Regions from separate parts of the Salipiger sp. ABN3_019 genome, predicted to be linked through region 2. Evidence: riboswitches for the same ligand, from Rfam matches in the RefSeq annotation. Region 2 holds a riboswitch; each other region holds the start of a gene.
What was found. A riboswitch is a leader RNA that binds a small molecule or an ion and turns the genes downstream of it on or off. The one in region 2 is predicted to bind cobalamin.
Positions count from the first base shown of each region.

Region 1 (5,519 bases), on a different contig from region 2:
CAGCCAGACCTCCTCGGCCTGCCCGTGGTTCGCCGGATAGGCCCGAGCCTCTTCGGCCATGGCCGAGCTGTGCGGGTCGCTTGCCAGATCGGAGACAGAGACCAACTGACCCGGCGCGGCCAGCAGCATCGCCAGTTGGTCGGTGCAAAGGTTCATGGAGACGACGCGCGCCGGTGCCTCGCCCGCCGCGCCCGCGAGCGGAGCGGTGGCCAGGGCAAGGCAGAGCAGCGCGCGCCGCAGCATCAGAAGCTGCCCCGGACGCCGAAATAAGCGGCGCGGTCCGAGGTGCCATAGCCTGTCACGGTCTGATAGTCCTCGTCGAAGAGGTTCTCGACCCGCAGGTAAAGCTCGGCATTGCCGCTCAGCGCGTAGCGGAAATTCACATCGGCGACGGTGTAGTCGGGCAGGGAGTTGTTGGTGTCCTCCACCCCGGCGACGTGCCGCACGCGGAAGGCGCCGCTGAAGTCATCGGTGAACGCCGCATCAAGCGTCAGCGCAAGATCATGCAGCGGCACGCGGGTGAGACGGTCGCCGGTCTCGGCGTCTTCGGTGTCGGTCCATGTGTAGGCTGCCGCCAGCCCAAGCCTGTCGGTGATCTGCGTTTCCCCGGACAGCTCGACACCCTGCATCCAGCTTGTCCCTTCGACCTGCGAGTACGCCCAAGTGTCGTAGTTGTACTCGATGAGGTCGGTGATCTCGGTGCGGAAGAGTGTCGCCGTGATCTTGCCGCCGTCAAAGCGCTTCTCGGCGCCAAGCTCGTAGCTGAGCGAGGTCTCGGGCTCGAGATCGGGATTGCCGGCATAGGCGTTGTAGCGCTCGTAGAGCGAAGGCGCGCGGAAGCCGGTGCCGACGCTGGCGCGCAGGGTGACATCATCGCTGGGCAGATAGGCCAGCGAGACGCGGCCGGTGGTCTTGCCGCCGAAATCCGAGTGATCGTCGTGGCGCAGGGCGGTCACCAGTTCGATCTGGTCCGACAGGTGCCAATTTGCCTGGGCCCAGATGCCATAGGTGTCCTGATCGCCCTCGTCGCCGTCATTCTCATACTGCTCGCGGGTGGCATCGGCGCCAAAGGTCAGCGTGGTGGCCGAAAGCTCTGCCTGTCCCTGATAGCCGAGGGTCCAGCGCTGGCCATAGAACGGGTAGTCGTAGCCGTTGCTCGACGTCGAACGGTCGTTCTCGAAATACTGGAGCGAGAGTTCGTGGCTCAGCGCGCCCGCGTCGATGCGGGCAAAGCCGCGCAGACCGTATTGCTCGCTCTTGGAGACCTCGTCATGGGTGCCATCGGCAAGGACAGGGTAGCTTTCGTCGTATTCGGTTTCGGTCTTCTGCCAGAAGCCGGATGCGCCCAGACTGACCGTATCGGTCAGCGCGTAATCGCCCGAGAAGCTGAGCCGTGTGGACTCGTGGCCGTCTGCCTCGTCATTGCCATCGTCCTCGTCGGCGGCAGAGAAGCCATCGGTCTCGACCCGGCTCAGGGTGGTGGCAAAGCTGCCGCGCTCGCCCAGATAGCCGAGGTTATAGCTCAGCTTGCGGGTGTTGTAGCTGCCGTATTCGGCGGCGACGTTCTGGCTGAGGCCGGGCTCCGTCGGGCGCGCTGTGGTGATGTTGATCACACCGGCGATGGCCTCGGACCCGTAGAGCGCCGACTGCGAGCCTTTCAGCACCTCGATCCGGCTGACGTCTGCGGTGGTCAGCGCGCCGAAGTCGTATTCGATCTGCGTGCCCGACGGATCGTTGACGTTGATCCCGTCGATGTAGACGCCGATGTACTGGCCGCTGGCACCGCGGATGCGCAGGGTGGTGTTGGTGCCGATGCCGCCGTTGGTGGTCACGCTGATGCCCGGAAGGCTGGCAAGATAGTCGGCGACACGAGTCTCGCCGGTCTTTTCCAGATCTTCCTTGGTCACAACCTCAACCGTCGCGCCGCTGCGCTCGATCTCGGTGCTCTCGCCGCGGTTGGCGCTGAGGGTGATGGTGCCGAGGTCATAGCCCTCCTGCGCGTAGGCCGCGCCGGACAGGCTGGCTGCCGCTAGGGCAGTTGCGGCGCGCAGGCCGAACAAAATGGGTCGCTTCATTGTCCCTTCTTCCTTTTTATGTGTCGTAAGAAGGGACTTCTCCTTCCGCAGACGGTTAGCGTCATGCCACCTCTACGGAAGGTCCGTCGCCCGCAGCGCTCCCCGCGCCGGGACTGGGTGATCGGCTTCGGCAGGTCTCCTGACTCGCGGGTCACAGCTTCGCCGGGTCTTCCCGCCCCCGAAGGGAGCAGTGACATGGTCCGGCATCGCTCTCCGCTTACAGTTGCGGGGGCAGTTGCGGAGTTGGGCCAAGGCCCGCACCGCATTCCCTATTCACCGAGCGGCAGGCCGCCCGGAACCGAAGCAGGCACCGAATAGCGGCTAGTTCGCCGTCGCGCAACAATCACAAACGGTCAGAGGGCGCGAAGGGGGCGGCTTGGTGTCGCGCCTCTGGGGAGCATCAGCTTAGCTGCGCAGCCCGTCCACAACCGGCTGTCGCAGCACCATCGCGGCGGGCAGCAGCGACAGCAGCATGGTCACCGACACAAAGCCAGCAAGGAAATGCAGCTCGCCCCATCCCAGCGGGGCAGAGATGGCGATATCGGTGCGGGCGGTGACCACGCGCGACAAAAGCTCGGCCGCGCCCCAGCCGACCCCGAGCCCCAGCACCGCACCGCTCAGCAGCAGCGCCGCGCTGAACGCCCAGACCGTGGCAAAGACAAAGCGGCGCGGTGCACCAAGCGCGCGCAACAAGGCAATCTGGCGGCGGAACAGGCGGGTGAGGATGAAGAGGCCCAGCAGGACCGAGGCGGCGACCAGAACCTGTGTGACCAAGGCCATCAGCGACATCGCCTGCCGCACGTCGCCCATCACCCGGTAGAGGCCAGACAGCACCGCGCCGGGAAAGAAGGCCATGGTCTCGCCATCGCGGGTGAACTCCGAGCGCAGGGCATAATTGGCCCAAAGCTCGTCGGAGCGGATCACCACAGCAGGCGTGCCGGGGAAATATTCGGGATCGAAGGGCGGGCCGATCTGGGTGTCGCGATCCGGCGAATGACCATTCGCAAGACCATGGATTTCCCAGACGTATTCGACCGGGATGAGGATCGCCCGGTCCCATGGCGTGCCCGTGGGGGCCATGCGCCCGGTGACGGTGATGCCGCCGCCATGACCGTGCTCATCGCCATGCGCCTCGGTATCGGCGGCGTCGCCAACCCCATGCGCCGGAGTGAACTGCGCGCCGATCTCCAGCGGCACCAGCGCGCCGATCACCGCTTCTGCGTGATCCTGCCAGAGACTGCCCTCGATACGATCATCGCTCAGGTGGCGCAGGAATTCGGCGGTGGTGCCCACCACGGGGGCGTTGCCATAGCTGTCGCCGAAGGCCAGCGGCGCGGCGATGGCCACATGCTCGTGGGTCTCGATCTCGGCATAGGTGGCGCCCGAGATCAGCGCCATATCCGAAGGCTGCAGGAACACCGAGGCGAACAGCGCGGTCAGCTCGCTGCCCGGCGCGGCGACGATGAGGTCGAACTTGTCGGCGGCCCGCGCGGTGCCGTGACGCAGCCCGCGCTCCTGCGCGAGCAGCCCGACGCCCATGCCAACCGAAATGGCGATCAGCAGAACGAAAAGCGCGGCGCTGGTCCGGAACCGGCTGAGGAACCCGCGCAGCAGCGGCCAAGGTGCGTAGCCGCGCAGTACCAAAAGGCCAGTGAGCAGCGCAGGCGCCAGCAGCAGGATCAGCAGGCCGATGTCCTGCGCCAGCACCGGCAGGCTGTCCCAGAGCATCCTCATGCCGCCACCTCGTCCTGTGCGAGACGTCCGTCTGCGATGGTCAGCACCCGGTCCATCCGCGCCAGCAGCGCCGCATCGTGGCTGACGGCGATCAGCGTGGTGCCCTGCGTTCGGACCAGCCCAACCAGATCGTCGATCAGCCGGTCGGCATTGGGCCGGTCGAGGCTGGCAGTGGGCTCGTCGGCCAGCAGGACCGGCGCTTCGGCGGCCATGGCGCGGGCGATGGCGACGCGCTGGCGCTCACCCCCCGAGAAGCTGGTGACACGCCGGTCGGTGTCGGAAAGCCCGAGCGCGGCGAGGCGCTGGGCGGCGCGCTGGCGCAGGGCGGCACGCTCGGCGCGCGGGCGGAAGAGGGCGGTGAGTGCGGCATTGTCCAGAGCGCCAAGCTCCTCGAACAGCAGGAAGTCCTGAAAGATCATGCCGATGTTCCCGGCGCGAAAGCGCGCGCGGCGCTCGGGGCTCTGCGCAAGCAGGTCGGTCTCGCCCCAGCGCACGGAGCCGGTGGCGCGCTCGAGCAGCCCGGCGATGGCGTAAAGCAGCGTGGATTTGCCAGCGCCAGAGGCGCCGCGGATGCCGATCAGCGTGCCCGCCGGGGCGGAGAGGCTGGGCACATCCAGCAGAACACGGTCGCGGGGGCTGCGCACGGTCAGCCCGGAGATCTCGAGAGGGAGGGACATGGCAGCTCAGCCGTAGCTGGCGTCGGTGAGGCGCATCATGCTGAGAAAGCCGGTCTCTGGGTCTTTGTAAGCCCCGAGCTCCAGCACGCCGCTGGTGACGATTTTCACGTTGAAGGGCGTCACATCCACGATGCGCTTGGTGTAGACCGCGACGATGTCATTGGGCCATTCGGCCTCGGTCTCGCAGAAGGGGCAGACCGCCATGGGCATCTTGGTGAGCACGAAAAACCGGCTCTCGGCCTTCAGCGGCGGCGCCATGAAACCCTCGACCGTCAGGCGCTTTCCGGCGCTGGTCTTGGCGAGGTCAGAAAGGCCGCGGCCCTTGGCCTGATAGAGCTCGCGCACTTTCAGCGGGTCTTCGGCGGCAGCAGTGGTGGCAATGAAGGGTGTGGCGAGGGCGGAGGCGATGAGCCTGCGGCGGGTCAGCATTGGGGTACCTATCGGTCGGAACGGCAGCGGGGGCGGTCAGCGCCGCCCCCGCCCAGCATATCAGATCAGGGTCACTCGGCGGCGACGGCGTGGTTCATCACGTGGAAGATCACGTTCTGCTCGATGGTGCCGTCGAAGAGATGCGCCCAAGGGCCCTTGGCGTAGACGGCGACGTCTTCACCCGAGTGGCTTTCCGACGACTTGGGGATCAGCGCCTGCTGCACATAGTCGAGGTCGGTGGCCTCTTCTTGGGTCACATCGGGGCGCGAGCCGGCGTAGTCGTTGCCTTCCTGTACCAGCACCGAGCCGGCACCGTTGAGGTAGCCCACCACGGTGTAGGGCTTGCCATCGTCGGCCAGCACCAGCTCGTCCGAGTGCATCTCGCCGGTCTTGGCGACGTCGTAGCACAGGCCCTCGATCGGGGTGCCGCGACCGCAGTAGCCGTTGAAGGCGATCGAGTGCTCGTGGTCGGCGGTGACGATGATCAGCGTGTCGGCGTCATCGGTCAGCTCGTCGGCCATGGCCACGGCGTCGGCGAAGGCCATGCCGTCGATCATCGTGCGCTTGGCGTTGCCCGCGTGGTTGGCGTGGTCGACGCGGCCTG
Region 1 covers NZ_JBSWTP010000010.1:1,024,015-1,029,533, reverse strand. The annotation lists gene ACXAD2_RS26845 (ABC transporter substrate-binding protein) at 1-243, opposite strand, end outside; gene ACXAD2_RS26840 (TonB-dependent receptor plug domain-containing protein) at 243-2,075, opposite strand; cobalamin riboswitch at 2,188-2,393, opposite strand; gene ACXAD2_RS26835 (ABC transporter permease) at 2,481-3,809, opposite strand; gene ACXAD2_RS26830 (ABC transporter ATP-binding protein) at 3,806-4,486, opposite strand; gene ACXAD2_RS26825 (hypothetical protein) at 4,493-4,915, opposite strand; gene ACXAD2_RS26820 (alkaline phosphatase) at 4,987-5,519, opposite strand, start outside.
Region 1: linked by a shared signal. The riboswitch ahead of ACXAD2_RS26840 (TonB-dependent receptor plug domain-containing protein) and the one ahead of ACXAD2_RS04770 (ABC transporter substrate-binding protein) in region 2 are both predicted to bind cobalamin.

Region 2 (5,519 bases):
GGACCTGCCGCCGATCAGCCGGATCAGGATGCCCGTCGCCCCTTCAAGGGTGCGGTCCACATAGGTGTCGACCGACAGCGGGTGCTGCAGCGCCGCGAGATTGGCCAGTCGCAGGCTCGGCAGGCCACCCTCGGCGCGATGCCACGCCGCCGCAAAAGCCCCGAGATCGCTGTCGGAGAAGGACAGCACCACCAGCTCCGCCGGGCTTTGGCCCAGATCGGTCGGCGTGGCGCTTTCCTCGAGCCCATGGCTCTCGCGGAAGATGACATGCATGGCGGGCCCCAGGGTCTATGCGGTCTATTCGGCGGGCTGGCGGGCCGTCCCCAGCGCGGCCTCGATCACCTCGCGGCGGATGTCGTCATGTTCTGCGATGACCACCAGCTTGCCCTGCCGCGCCTCGCCCGGCTGCCACGGACGGTCAAACTGGTGGCGCACCCGCGCGCCCACCGCCTGCATCAGCAGCCGCATCGGCTTGCCTGCGACGGCAGCATAGCCCTTCACGCGCAAGATGTTGTGATCCCGCGCCAACCCCTCGATCGCGCCCACCAGCGCGGCGGGATCGGCCAGCTCAGGAAGGTCCACGACGATCAACTCAAAGTCGTCATGGTCGTGATCATGCGGCGTGTCGTGGTGACTGGGACGGGCTGCCATATCGTCCTCGGCCGCCGCCTCAAGACCGAGGATGACGCGCGGATCGACCACGCCTTCGGCCACCTCGATCACCGGGATCGGGCGCGGCGCTTCGGCGGCGATCACCTCCCGCGCCTTGGCGACGCCCTCCGGCCCGGCAAGGTCGGGCTTGGTCAGCAGCACGAGGTCGGCGCAGGCGATCTGATCCTCAAAGACCTCCGACAGCGGGGTCTCGTGGTCGAGGCTGTCGTCGGCAGCGCGCTGCGCATCGACCCGCGCCACATCGGGCGCGAACCGCCCCGCCGCCACCGCCTCGGCATCGGCCAGTGCGATCACCCCGTCGACGGTGATGCGCGAGCGGATGTCGGGCCAGTCGAAGGCCTTCAGCAAAGGTTTCGGCAGCGCCAGACCCGAGGTCTCGATCAGAATGTGGTCGGGGCGCGGCTCGAGCGCCATCAGCGCCTCGATGGTGGGAATGAAGTCATCGGCCACGGTGCAGCAGATGCAGCCGTTCGACAGCTCAAGGATATTCTCGGCCGGGCAGTCGGGGATGGCGCAGCCCTTGAGGATCTCACCATCGACGCCGACGTCACCGAACTCGTTGACCACCACGGCCAGCCGCCGCCCGCCGGGGTTCTGCATCAGCGCCGAGATCAGCGTGGTCTTGCCCGCGCCGAGAAAGCCGGTGATGACGGTGACAGGCAGTTTCGAAAGATCGCTCATGTGTCGGTCTCCTCAAGCGGATCGGGGAATTCGGCAGGCGGGATGCGCGCCACGCAGTTGCGTTTGAAATGGTCAGGCCGCTGCCGCCATGGGATCAGCCCGTCCGGCGCCGCGTGATAGGCGCGCGCGCCTTCAAGAAGCACCCCGGCCAGCGCGCTTTCGAGATTGCCGTAGACATAGGTCCATTTGCCGGCACCGCCGCGCAGCGCCGCGGTACAGCCCGCGTCGCAGTTCTGCAGGCATTCCACGGCGCGCAGACGCACGCCCTCGGGCGCACCCGCCGCCAGCAGCGCGTCGTAGAGCCGGCGCCCCGGGCGCAGCCCGTCGTTGTCGCCGGGCGTTTTGCTGTTTGCCTTAGGTCGGCATTTCACGCAGACCAACAGCTCGCTGTCGGCCTCGGTTCGTTCGGTCACTCTTAGCGTGTGCGCGCAGTTATTCATTCGCCTCGCCCTATCGGCAGTGCGCACGGAGGTATCGGCGGAATGAGTCCCGGCAAAAGGGTACACCCCGACACCGGCACACCCCGTCCGGTCTCATCAGTCAGGCTGGCAGGTCTCCCGGCTCACGGAATTCAAGGACATAAGCCCAGCGGACGCTCTGCCTTCCCAGCCTGTTGCGGCCAGTGGCAAGTTGAGCGCCCTTTTCCGTTCACGGTCGCGGGGGCGGCTGCTTTGGGCCTCTCACGAGGCCATCGCATTCCCTTTTCACCCGTTTACACGGGCACCAGCGTGATGCCAGATGCGCTCCAAAACCGACCCTTGTCAAGCGACGGAGCGTTGCAATGAGCGATGACCTCGACACACGCCACAACGAAAAGATGAAGCGCATCAAAGCCGCACGCACGCGGATGATGGCGACGAAAACCGAAGAAAAGGGCCTGATCATCGTCCATACCGGGGCGGGCAAGGGCAAATCTTCCTCGGGCTTCGGGATGATCATGCGCTGTATTGCGCATGGTATGCCCTGCGCCGTGGTGCAGTTCATCAAGGGCACTTGGGTGACCGGAGAAGCCGAGTTTCTGCGCAATCGCTTTGCGCAGGAGTGCCGCTTCTTCGTCTCGGGCGAGGGCTTTACCTGGGACACCCAAGATCGCCAGCGCGACATCGCCGCCGCCCGCAACGGCTGGGAGATCGCCAAGAAACAAATTCTCGACCCCGAGGTGCAATTCGTGCTGCTGGACGAGATCAACATCGCCCTGCGCTACGACTATCTCGACATCGACGAGGTTGTGGACTTTCTGCAGACCCACAAGCCGCCCATGACCCATGTCTGCCTGACCGGACGCAATGCCAAACCCGAGCTGATTGAGGCCGCCGATCTGGTCACCGAAATGAGCCTCCTCAAGCATCCGTTCAAAGAGGGCGTCAAGGCGCAGAAGGGCGTGGAATTCTGAGCTCTGGCGGTGCGTATGATGGCGCGCGCCGGCACCTGATCACACCCTGTCTGAGCGCTGTGCCCGCGTCTGGCCGACGGGCCGCAGACGTTTGCTTTGCCGCGCGACTCGCATCCGCGGGTGCGGCTCTGCTCTGCCGCAGAGCGCCGCCCGCCCGGCGATGCGCGGCGAAAGGCAGTTGCCAGAGCGGATCGTGAGCCGCTAAAGAACCTTCGTCGGTTTCCGAAAGGAATCAAAAGGGAATCCGCCACCGCGCCAAACGGTGAACCGGAACTGCCCCCGCAACTGTAGGCGGCGAGCACCAAGCGACACAGCCACTGTGGCCCAGAGCCATGGGAAGGCCGCTCGGTGCAACGACCCGCCAGTCAGGAGACCTGCCGACGCAACGCAACGCGGCCCGGACGGGGATGTCCGGGGAGGTGCCTATGAAATTCGTCTATCGGTGCCCAGGGGCACCGGCCATTGCCAGCTTGCGCGGGGGAAGCCAATCTTCCGTCGCCCCGCCAGCCGTGTGCGCGGCGTTCCCCTCCCTGTCTTCGGTCGGCCACCCTTCTGGAGACACTTCATGTATCGCGCACCCTTGATTGCGGCAGCCCTCGGGGTCGCCCTGCTGCCGCTGGCGGCAAATGCTCAAACATCCTATCCGCTGACGCTGGAAAACTGCGGCGTCGCGCTGACCATCGACGCCGCGCCCGAAAGCGCCGTGACGGTCGGCCAGGCCGCGACCGAGATACTCTACTCGCTGGGCCTCGGCGAGAAGGTGACCGGCACCTCGGTCTGGTTCACCAAGGTGCTGCCCGAGTTCGAAACGCTGAACGCCGGGATCGAGCGGCTGGCGGACAATGACCCGAGCTTCGAAAGCGTCGTCGCCAAGAAGCCCGGGCTCGTCGTCGAACAATACGAATGGCACATCGGCCCGCAGGGCATCGTCGCCACGCGCGAGCAGTTCCACGATCTTGGCATCCCGACCTACACGCTGCCCGCCGATTGCGTCGGCAAGGACAATTCGGTCGGTGTCGATGGCACGCGGCTCGAGCTCTACTCGATGAACAGCGTCTATCGGGGCATCACCGAGCTGTCGCAGATCTTTGACGTCGCAGAGAGCGGCAACGCGCTGGTCACTGATCTGAAGTCGCGCGAAGCGGCGGCCATCGAGAAAGCCGAAAGCCTCGATCTGCCAGAGGATGCGTCTGCGGTGTTCTGGTTCTCCTCGGCGGAGATGGACATCGACCCCTATGTCGCCGGTCAGGGCGGCGCGCCCGCCTATATGATGCAGGCGCTCGGGCTAGAGAACGTCGTCGACAGCAACGAGGAATGGCCCACCGTCAGCTGGGAAACCATCGCCCGTGCCAACCCGACGGTGATCGTCGCCGCCCGGATGGACCGCCGCCGCTTCCCCGCCGACGATATCGAGAAGAAGCTGGAGTTCCTGCGCACCGATCCCGTCGCGAGCCAGATGGATGCGGTGAAGAACGGTCGGATCGTGATCCTCGACGCGCATGGTATGGACCCTTCGATCCGCAATGTCGGCGCGCTTGAGACGCTGGCGGATGCGCTGAGCGGTTTCGACCTCGAATGACCGATCTGACGATGCCGGCGGGGGTCGCGCGGCCCCTGCTCCTGTGGGCACCTGCCGGCATCGCCGCTTTGGTGCTGGCGGTTGTCGCCGGGACCGTGCTGGGAGAGACGCCGCTGCCTTTGTCGATGGTGGCAGAGGTCTTTGCCAACCACCTATGGGGCGCAGGCCACGAGATTGATCCGATCGACGCCGGCATCATCTGGTCCTACCGGCTGCCGCGAAGTCTGGTTGCCGCGGGCTGCGGTGCGGGGCTGGCGCTGTCGGGCGTAATTCTGCAAGCGCTGGTGCGCAATGCGTTGGCCGATCCCTACCTGCTCGGGGTCTCGGCAGGGGCGGGAACCGGGGCGGTGGCCGTCACCATCCTTGGGCTCGGCGGTGGCGCGATCGGCATGTCGGCGGGCGCCTTTGCCGGGGCATCGCTGTCCTTCGTTCTGGTTGTCGTGCTGGCCCGGGCGGCGGGGGGCGGCTCGGCGCAGCTGGTGCTGGCCGGGATTGCCGGATCGCAGCTGTTCAATGCGCTGACGTCTTTTCTGATCACCAAGTCGGCCAATGCCGAACAGGCGCGCGGGATCATGTACTGGCTGCTCGGTAACCTGTCGGGGGTGCGCTGGCCGGATGTCTGGCTGGCGCTGCCCGCCGCCGGGCTGGGCCTTGCCGCCTGCGTCTGGTTTGCCCGCGCCTTGGACGCCTTTGCCTTTGGCGCCGCCGCCGCCGCTGCGCTTGGCGTGCCGGTGCGCCGCGTGCAGATTGTGCTGATCGGGGCGACCACGCTGATGACCGCCATCATGGTCAGCCTCGTCGGATCCATCGGCTTTGTCGGGCTGGTCATCCCGCATGCTATGCGCTTCATCGTCGGTCCGCGTCACCACCGGTTGATCCCGGCCTCGGCGCTTGCGGGTGCGGTGTTTCTCATCGCGGCGGATGTCGTCTCGCGCGTGCTCATTGCCGGGCAGGTGGTGCCGATCGGCGTGGTCACCGCCCTTGTCGGCGCGCCGGGCTTTGCCCTCATCCTGATCCGAAACCGGAGGCGGGCATGAGGTTGCATGCACAGGGGCTGGGCTGGAGTGCCCGCGGAAGACCCATCGTCGACGGGGTGACGATTGATATCGCGCCGGGCGAGACCTTTGGTCTCATCGGCCCCAATGGCTCGGGCAAATCCACGCTGCTGCGGCTGCTTGCCGGGCTCGCACCAAG
Region 2 covers NZ_JBSWTP010000004.1:176,871-182,389, forward strand. The annotation lists gene cobN (cobaltochelatase subunit CobN) at 1-273, opposite strand, end outside; gene cobW (cobalamin biosynthesis protein CobW) at 298-1,353, opposite strand; gene ACXAD2_RS04760 (DUF1636 family protein) at 1,350-1,793, opposite strand; cobalamin riboswitch at 1,884-2,096, opposite strand; gene cobO (cob(I)yrinic acid a,c-diamide adenosyltransferase) at 2,135-2,746, shown strand; cobalamin riboswitch at 2,947-3,142, shown strand; gene ACXAD2_RS04770 (ABC transporter substrate-binding protein) at 3,312-4,325, shown strand; gene ACXAD2_RS04775 (FecCD family ABC transporter permease) at 4,322-5,362, shown strand; partial or broken gene ACXAD2_RS04780 (ABC transporter ATP-binding protein) at 5,359-5,519, shown strand, end outside.

Region 3 (5,519 bases), on a different contig from region 2:
CCAGCGCTCGGAGCCCTCGAAACTGTAGTGCGGCGCGTCCTGTGGCAGCGTCAGATCATAGCGCCAAAGCTGGCGGCCCTCGCAGGCGGCCAGAGGCAGCGGGGCGACACCCATGCCGCCCGCCAGCATCTCGCCGGGCGTCTCGCCCTCGGGGCGCACCACAAGCGCGGCGACGCGCAGCGCATCTGCCTTAGCGGCACGGAAATAGAGGATCGGGCCGATCCGATCGGGGAAACTGCTCATCTGCGGGGTCCTGCTGTGTCTTGCCTTCGCTAGAGATAGGCATCCGCCGCGGAAATGCCCGTGTCCGCGCGGAAAATCGCGCGGGAAGGTCTGTCAGACCTTGGCGATGGCCTCGGCGATCGCCGCCATACGCCCGGCACCTGTGGGCAGGGTCGGCAGCAGCGCAGCGAGCAGCAGACGGGCCTTGGCAGCGCTTAGGTCCCCGGCGAGCAGTGCGCCCGCCTCCACCATTGTGACGCCGCCGCTGTCGGAGCCATAGATGGCGCGGGTGCGTCCCTCGGGGCAGCGCGAGGCGAGGATCACCGGGATGCCCGCCGCCACCAGATCGCGCGTGGCATCCGCAAAGCCCTTGGGCGCATTGCCGCGGCCAAAGGCCTCGATCACCGCGCCGCTGGCGCCATTGGCCCCGGCCCACTGCAGATAGCGCGGCGTGCTGCCGAGCCCCAGCGCCACCAGCTCGACATCAGGATCAAGCGCGGGCGTGTCGATGACAAACCGCGGGCGTGCCGGGCGGGAGTAGAGATGCACCTCGCCCTCGTCGATCTCGCCCAGCTTGCCGTGGCCGTTCGAGCGGAATGTGTCGACGCGCGAGCTGTGCACCTTGCTGACGTAGCGCGCGCCGTGGATGTCGCCCTCGAAGACGATCACCGCGCCAACGCCGGTCAGGTCGGGCGTGGCGGCGGTGAGCAGCGCGTCGCGCATGTTGCGCGGCCCGTCGGTGTCGGGCTGGCCCGCGTGGCGCTGCGCCCCGGTGAAGACCACAGGCTTGTCGGATTTGACCAGCAGGCGGGCGAGGAAGGCGCTTTCTTCCATCGTGTCGGTGCCATGGGTGACGACCACCCCATCGACACCCGGCTCGGCAAGCCGCGCGTCGATATGGCGGCAGATACTATGGACCGTCTCGAGTGTCAGCGCGTTGCTGCCCGCCGCGGGAAGGTTGTCGACGGTAACGTCGATGCCCGGCAAGGGCGCATGCAGGTTTTTCAGCAGCGCGTCGCCGGTGAGCCCGGCGGTCACGGGGCCCCCTTCGGTCTGGGCAAAAGAGGCGATGGTGCCTCCGGTCGCGACGAGAACGATATGGGGCATGCGAAACTCCTATGGCACGGGATGCGCGGACCATGAGGCCCGGCGGCGACTGCGCGGAAGGATCGGCGCAGTGCCACCCACGCGGGATCGACCATGCAGAGGTTCGGAACCTTAGGGAAGATAGCGTTTTGGGAAGATACGGGGGGAGGCGGCGACCCAAGGGAGGAGGAGAAGGGTCGCCGCCGATTTCCGGGGCTTGAGGGAGGAGGAGTAAGCCCCGGGAAATCCCGTAACGCGTTTCCGCGTCTGTGAGCAGAATGTACTAACTGTTCCAATTGCTCACAATCGCAAAAGCTGCAAGCCTGCCCTGCTCTGTGCGCATGGCAGCGAGAACGCGGCAAATCCGCTCCAGTTTCAGCGATCTGCGTTGGTCGCAGCAGTCCACCCCTCAATGATGCAAGGGCGGGCTCGGATTGCGGCGTCTGGCGCTGCGGTGGCGGATGTGGTCTCTGGACCGCAGGCATTCCGAGGCACCACCTGCGCCGCGTGTCTCATCTGCCTCATTCCACATCATCTTGCGATTTCCGATCCGCCCACCGCTAACTGTATGTTGACGGCCTATTGGTGAACTGATCTACATGTAGTTGCTTTCGGTTCATCGAGTCGGGTGACGGCCCGGCGCGGCGCTAAGAGGGAAACCGGTCTGATTCCGGTGCTGCCCTCGCAACTGTAAGCGGCGAGTGAAGGCCCTGAGAGCCACTGGGATATCCCGGGAAGGCGCGGCCGGAACCACGACCCGCAAAGCCAGGAGACCTGCCGGAAGCCGGATAGAATTTACCACGAACGGAGGGTTCGGGGCGTGATCAAACGGCGGCAGGCAAAAGTCCTGTCCGGCGGTGCGCCCTCCCCTTCACAGCTTAGGACGCAAGAGCATGATCACCGTCTACTCGAAACCGGCCTGCGTGCAGTGCACCGCAACCACCCGCGCGCTGGACGCCAAGGGCATCGATTACAACGTGATCGACCTGACCGAGGACGCCGACGCCATGGCCCGCGTCACCGAGATGGGCTATCGCCAGGCGCCCGTGGTCACCTCGGGCGAGGACCACTGGTCGGGCTTCCGCCCCGACCTGATCGCACGCATCGCCTCCTGATCATTCGAGGGGATCGGCCATGTCCGGGCTCGTCTATTTTTCTTCTGCCAGCGGCAACACCGCGCGCTTCATCTCTGGCCTTGGCCGGGCGGCGCTGCGCATCCCGGTGTCGCCGAAAGAGATGACGCCCGAGACCGCCGACCCCTTCGTGCTGATCTGCCCGACCTACGCCGATGGCGAGGGCCGGGGCGCGGTGCCGAAACAGGTGATCCGCTTTCTCAATGACCCGTCCCGCCGCGCGCTGCTGCGCGGCGTGATCGCTGGCGGCAACCGCAACTTCGGCGAGACCTTCGCCCTTGCGGGCCGCGTCATCGCGCAAAAATGCAATGTCCCCCTGCTCTATTCCTTCGAGCTGGCGGGAACGACCAAGGATTTCGCCCGCGTCAACGACGGGCTCGACGCTTTCTGGGGGACCCCATGCTTGACCGCCTGAACGAGACGCTGGATTACCACGCGCTCAACGCGATGCTGAACCTCTATGACGAGGCCGGCAACATCCGCTTTGAGGCGGACCGCATGGCCGCGCGGCAGTATTTCCTGCAGCACGTGAACCAGAACACGGTGTTCTTTCACTCGCTGACCGAGAAACTGGGCTATCTCGTCGACGAGGGCTATTACGAGGCCGAGGTGCTCGCGCAGTATGAGCAGAGCTTCCTGCAGAAGATCTGGGACGCGGCCTTTGCCAAGAAGTTCCGCTTCCCGACCTTCCTCGGCGCGTTCAAATACTACACCTCCTACACGCTGAAGACCCGCGACGGGAAACGCTTCCTCGAACGTTACGAGGACCGTGTGGTGATGGTGGCGCTGGCGCTGGCGCGCGGCGACGAAGGGCTGGCGATGTCCTTCATGGAAGAGATCCTGTCGGGCCGCTTCCAGCCCGCCACGCCGACCTTCCTCAACGCGGGCAAGAAGAGCCGGGGTGAGCTGATCTCGTGCTTCCTGCTGCGCATCGAAGACAACATGGAAAGCATCGGCCGCGCCATCAACTCGTCGCTGCAGCTGTCGAAGCGTGGCGGCGGCGTCGCCCTGATGCTGACAAACATCCGCGAGGCCGGCGCGCCGATCAAAGGCATCGAGAACCAATCCTCGGGCGTCATCCCGGTGATGAAGCTGCTCGAAGACAGCTTCTCCTACGCCAACCAGCTTGGGGCCCGTCAGGGCGCGGGCGCGGTCTATCTGAACGCGCACCACCCCGATATCCTGAAGTTCCTCGACACCAAGCGTGAAAACGCCGACGAGAAGATCCGCATCAAGACCCTCAGCCTTGGCGTGGTGATCCCCGATGTGACCTTCGAGCTCGCCAAGCGCAACGAGCCGATGTACCTCTTCTCGCCGCATGACGTGCAGAAGGTCTATGGCGTGCCCTTCTCGGAAATCTCGGTCACCGAGAAATACGAGGAGATGGTCGAGGACAAGCGCATCCGCAAGACCAAGATCAACGCCCGCGCCTTCTTCCAGACGCTGGCCGAGATCCAGTTCGAGAGCGGATATCCCTACATCATGTTCGAGGACACGGTGAACGAGATGAACCCGGTGGACGGGCGCATCACCATGTCGAACCTCTGCTCGGAAATCCTGCAGGTGGCCGAGGCGTCGGAGTTCAACGACGACCTGAGCTACTCGAAGCTGGGCACCGACATCTCGTGCAACCTCGGCTCGATGAACATCGCCAAGACGATGGACGGCCCCAACTTCGGCACCTCGATCGAGACCGCGATCCGCGCGCTGACCGCCGTGTCGGAAATGTCTGCGATCGACAGCGTGCCCTCGATCCGCCGCGGCAACGACGAGAGCCGCGCGATTGGCCTTGGCCAGATGAACCTGCATGGTTACCTCGCCCGCGAGCATGTGCACTACGGCTCGGACGAGGGGGTCGAGTTCACCTCGGTCTATTTCGCCGCCGTGGCCTATCACGCGCTGCGCGCCTCCTGCGCCATGGCGCGGGAAAAGGGCATGACCTTCAAGGGTTTCGAGAAGTCGAAATACGCCAACGGCAGCTTCTTCGAGAAATATGTGACCCGCGACTGGCTGCCGCAGAGCGAGACCGTCGCCAAACTGTTCGACGGCATCGCCCTGCCCTCGCGCGCCGACTGGGAGCAGCTGAAGGCCGACGTGATGGAGCACGGGCTGTACAACCGCAACCTGCAGGCGGTTCCGCCCACCGGCTCGATCAGCTACATCAACAACTCGACCTCCTCGATCCACCCGATCGTGTCGAAGATCGAGATCCGCAAGGAAGGCAAGATCGGTCGCGTCTACTACCCGGCCGCCTTCATGAACAACGAGAACCTCGAGTATTACCGCGACGCCTATGAGATCGGTCCGGAGAAGCTCATCGACACCTATGCCGCCGCCACCGAACACGTGGATCAGGGCCTGTCGCTGACGCTGTTCTTCCCCGCCGAGGCGACCACGCGGGACATCAACCGCGCGCAGATCTACGCGTGGAAGAAGGGGGTCAAGACGATCTACTACGTGCGCCTGCGCCAGACCGCGCTGGAGGGCACCGAGGTGCAGGGCTGCGTGTCCTGCACGCTCTGAGGCGGCCGCGGGGGCTCTGCCCCCGCACCCCCGGAGTATTTTTGGAAAGATGAAAGGGGCGCGGGGCGCTCTGGATGATAGAGGGCCGATGGCCCGCGAATGGGATGATCCGATGAAGGACAGTGTCACCTCCCCCGCCGTGCCGCGGGCGATCAACTGGAACCGGCTGCAGGACGAGAAGGACCTCGAGGTCTGGAACCGTCTGACCGTCAACTTCTGGCTGCCCGAGAAGGTGCCGCTGTCGAACGACGTGCAAAGCTGGGCGACGCTGACCGAGGCCGAGCAGCGGCTGACCATCCGGGTGTTCACCGGGCTCACCCTGCTCGACACCATCCAGAACAGTGTCGGCGCGCCGGCGATGATGCCCGATGCGCAGACCCCGCATGAAGAGTCGGTGCTGACCAACATCGCCTTCATGGAAGCGGTGCACGCGCGCAGCTACAGCTCGATCTTCTCGACGCTCTGCTCGACCCGTGAGGTCGACGAGGCCTTCCGCTGGTCGGAAGAGAACCCGCATCTGCAAGCCAAGGCGCGCGCGGTACTGGAGACCTATGC
Region 3 covers NZ_JBSWTP010000010.1:781,117-786,635, forward strand. The annotation lists gene ACXAD2_RS25660 (alkaline phosphatase D family protein) at 1-243, opposite strand, end outside; gene ACXAD2_RS25665 (asparaginase) at 337-1,329, opposite strand; cobalamin riboswitch at 1,904-2,104, shown strand; gene nrdH (glutaredoxin-like protein NrdH) at 2,202-2,423, shown strand; gene nrdI (class Ib ribonucleoside-diphosphate reductase assembly flavoprotein NrdI) at 2,443-2,856, shown strand; gene nrdE (class 1b ribonucleoside-diphosphate reductase subunit alpha) at 2,841-4,964, shown strand; gene nrdF (class 1b ribonucleoside-diphosphate reductase subunit beta) at 5,077-5,519, shown strand, end outside.
Region 3: linked by a shared signal. The riboswitch ahead of nrdH (glutaredoxin-like protein NrdH) and the one ahead of ACXAD2_RS04770 (ABC transporter substrate-binding protein) in region 2 are both predicted to bind cobalamin.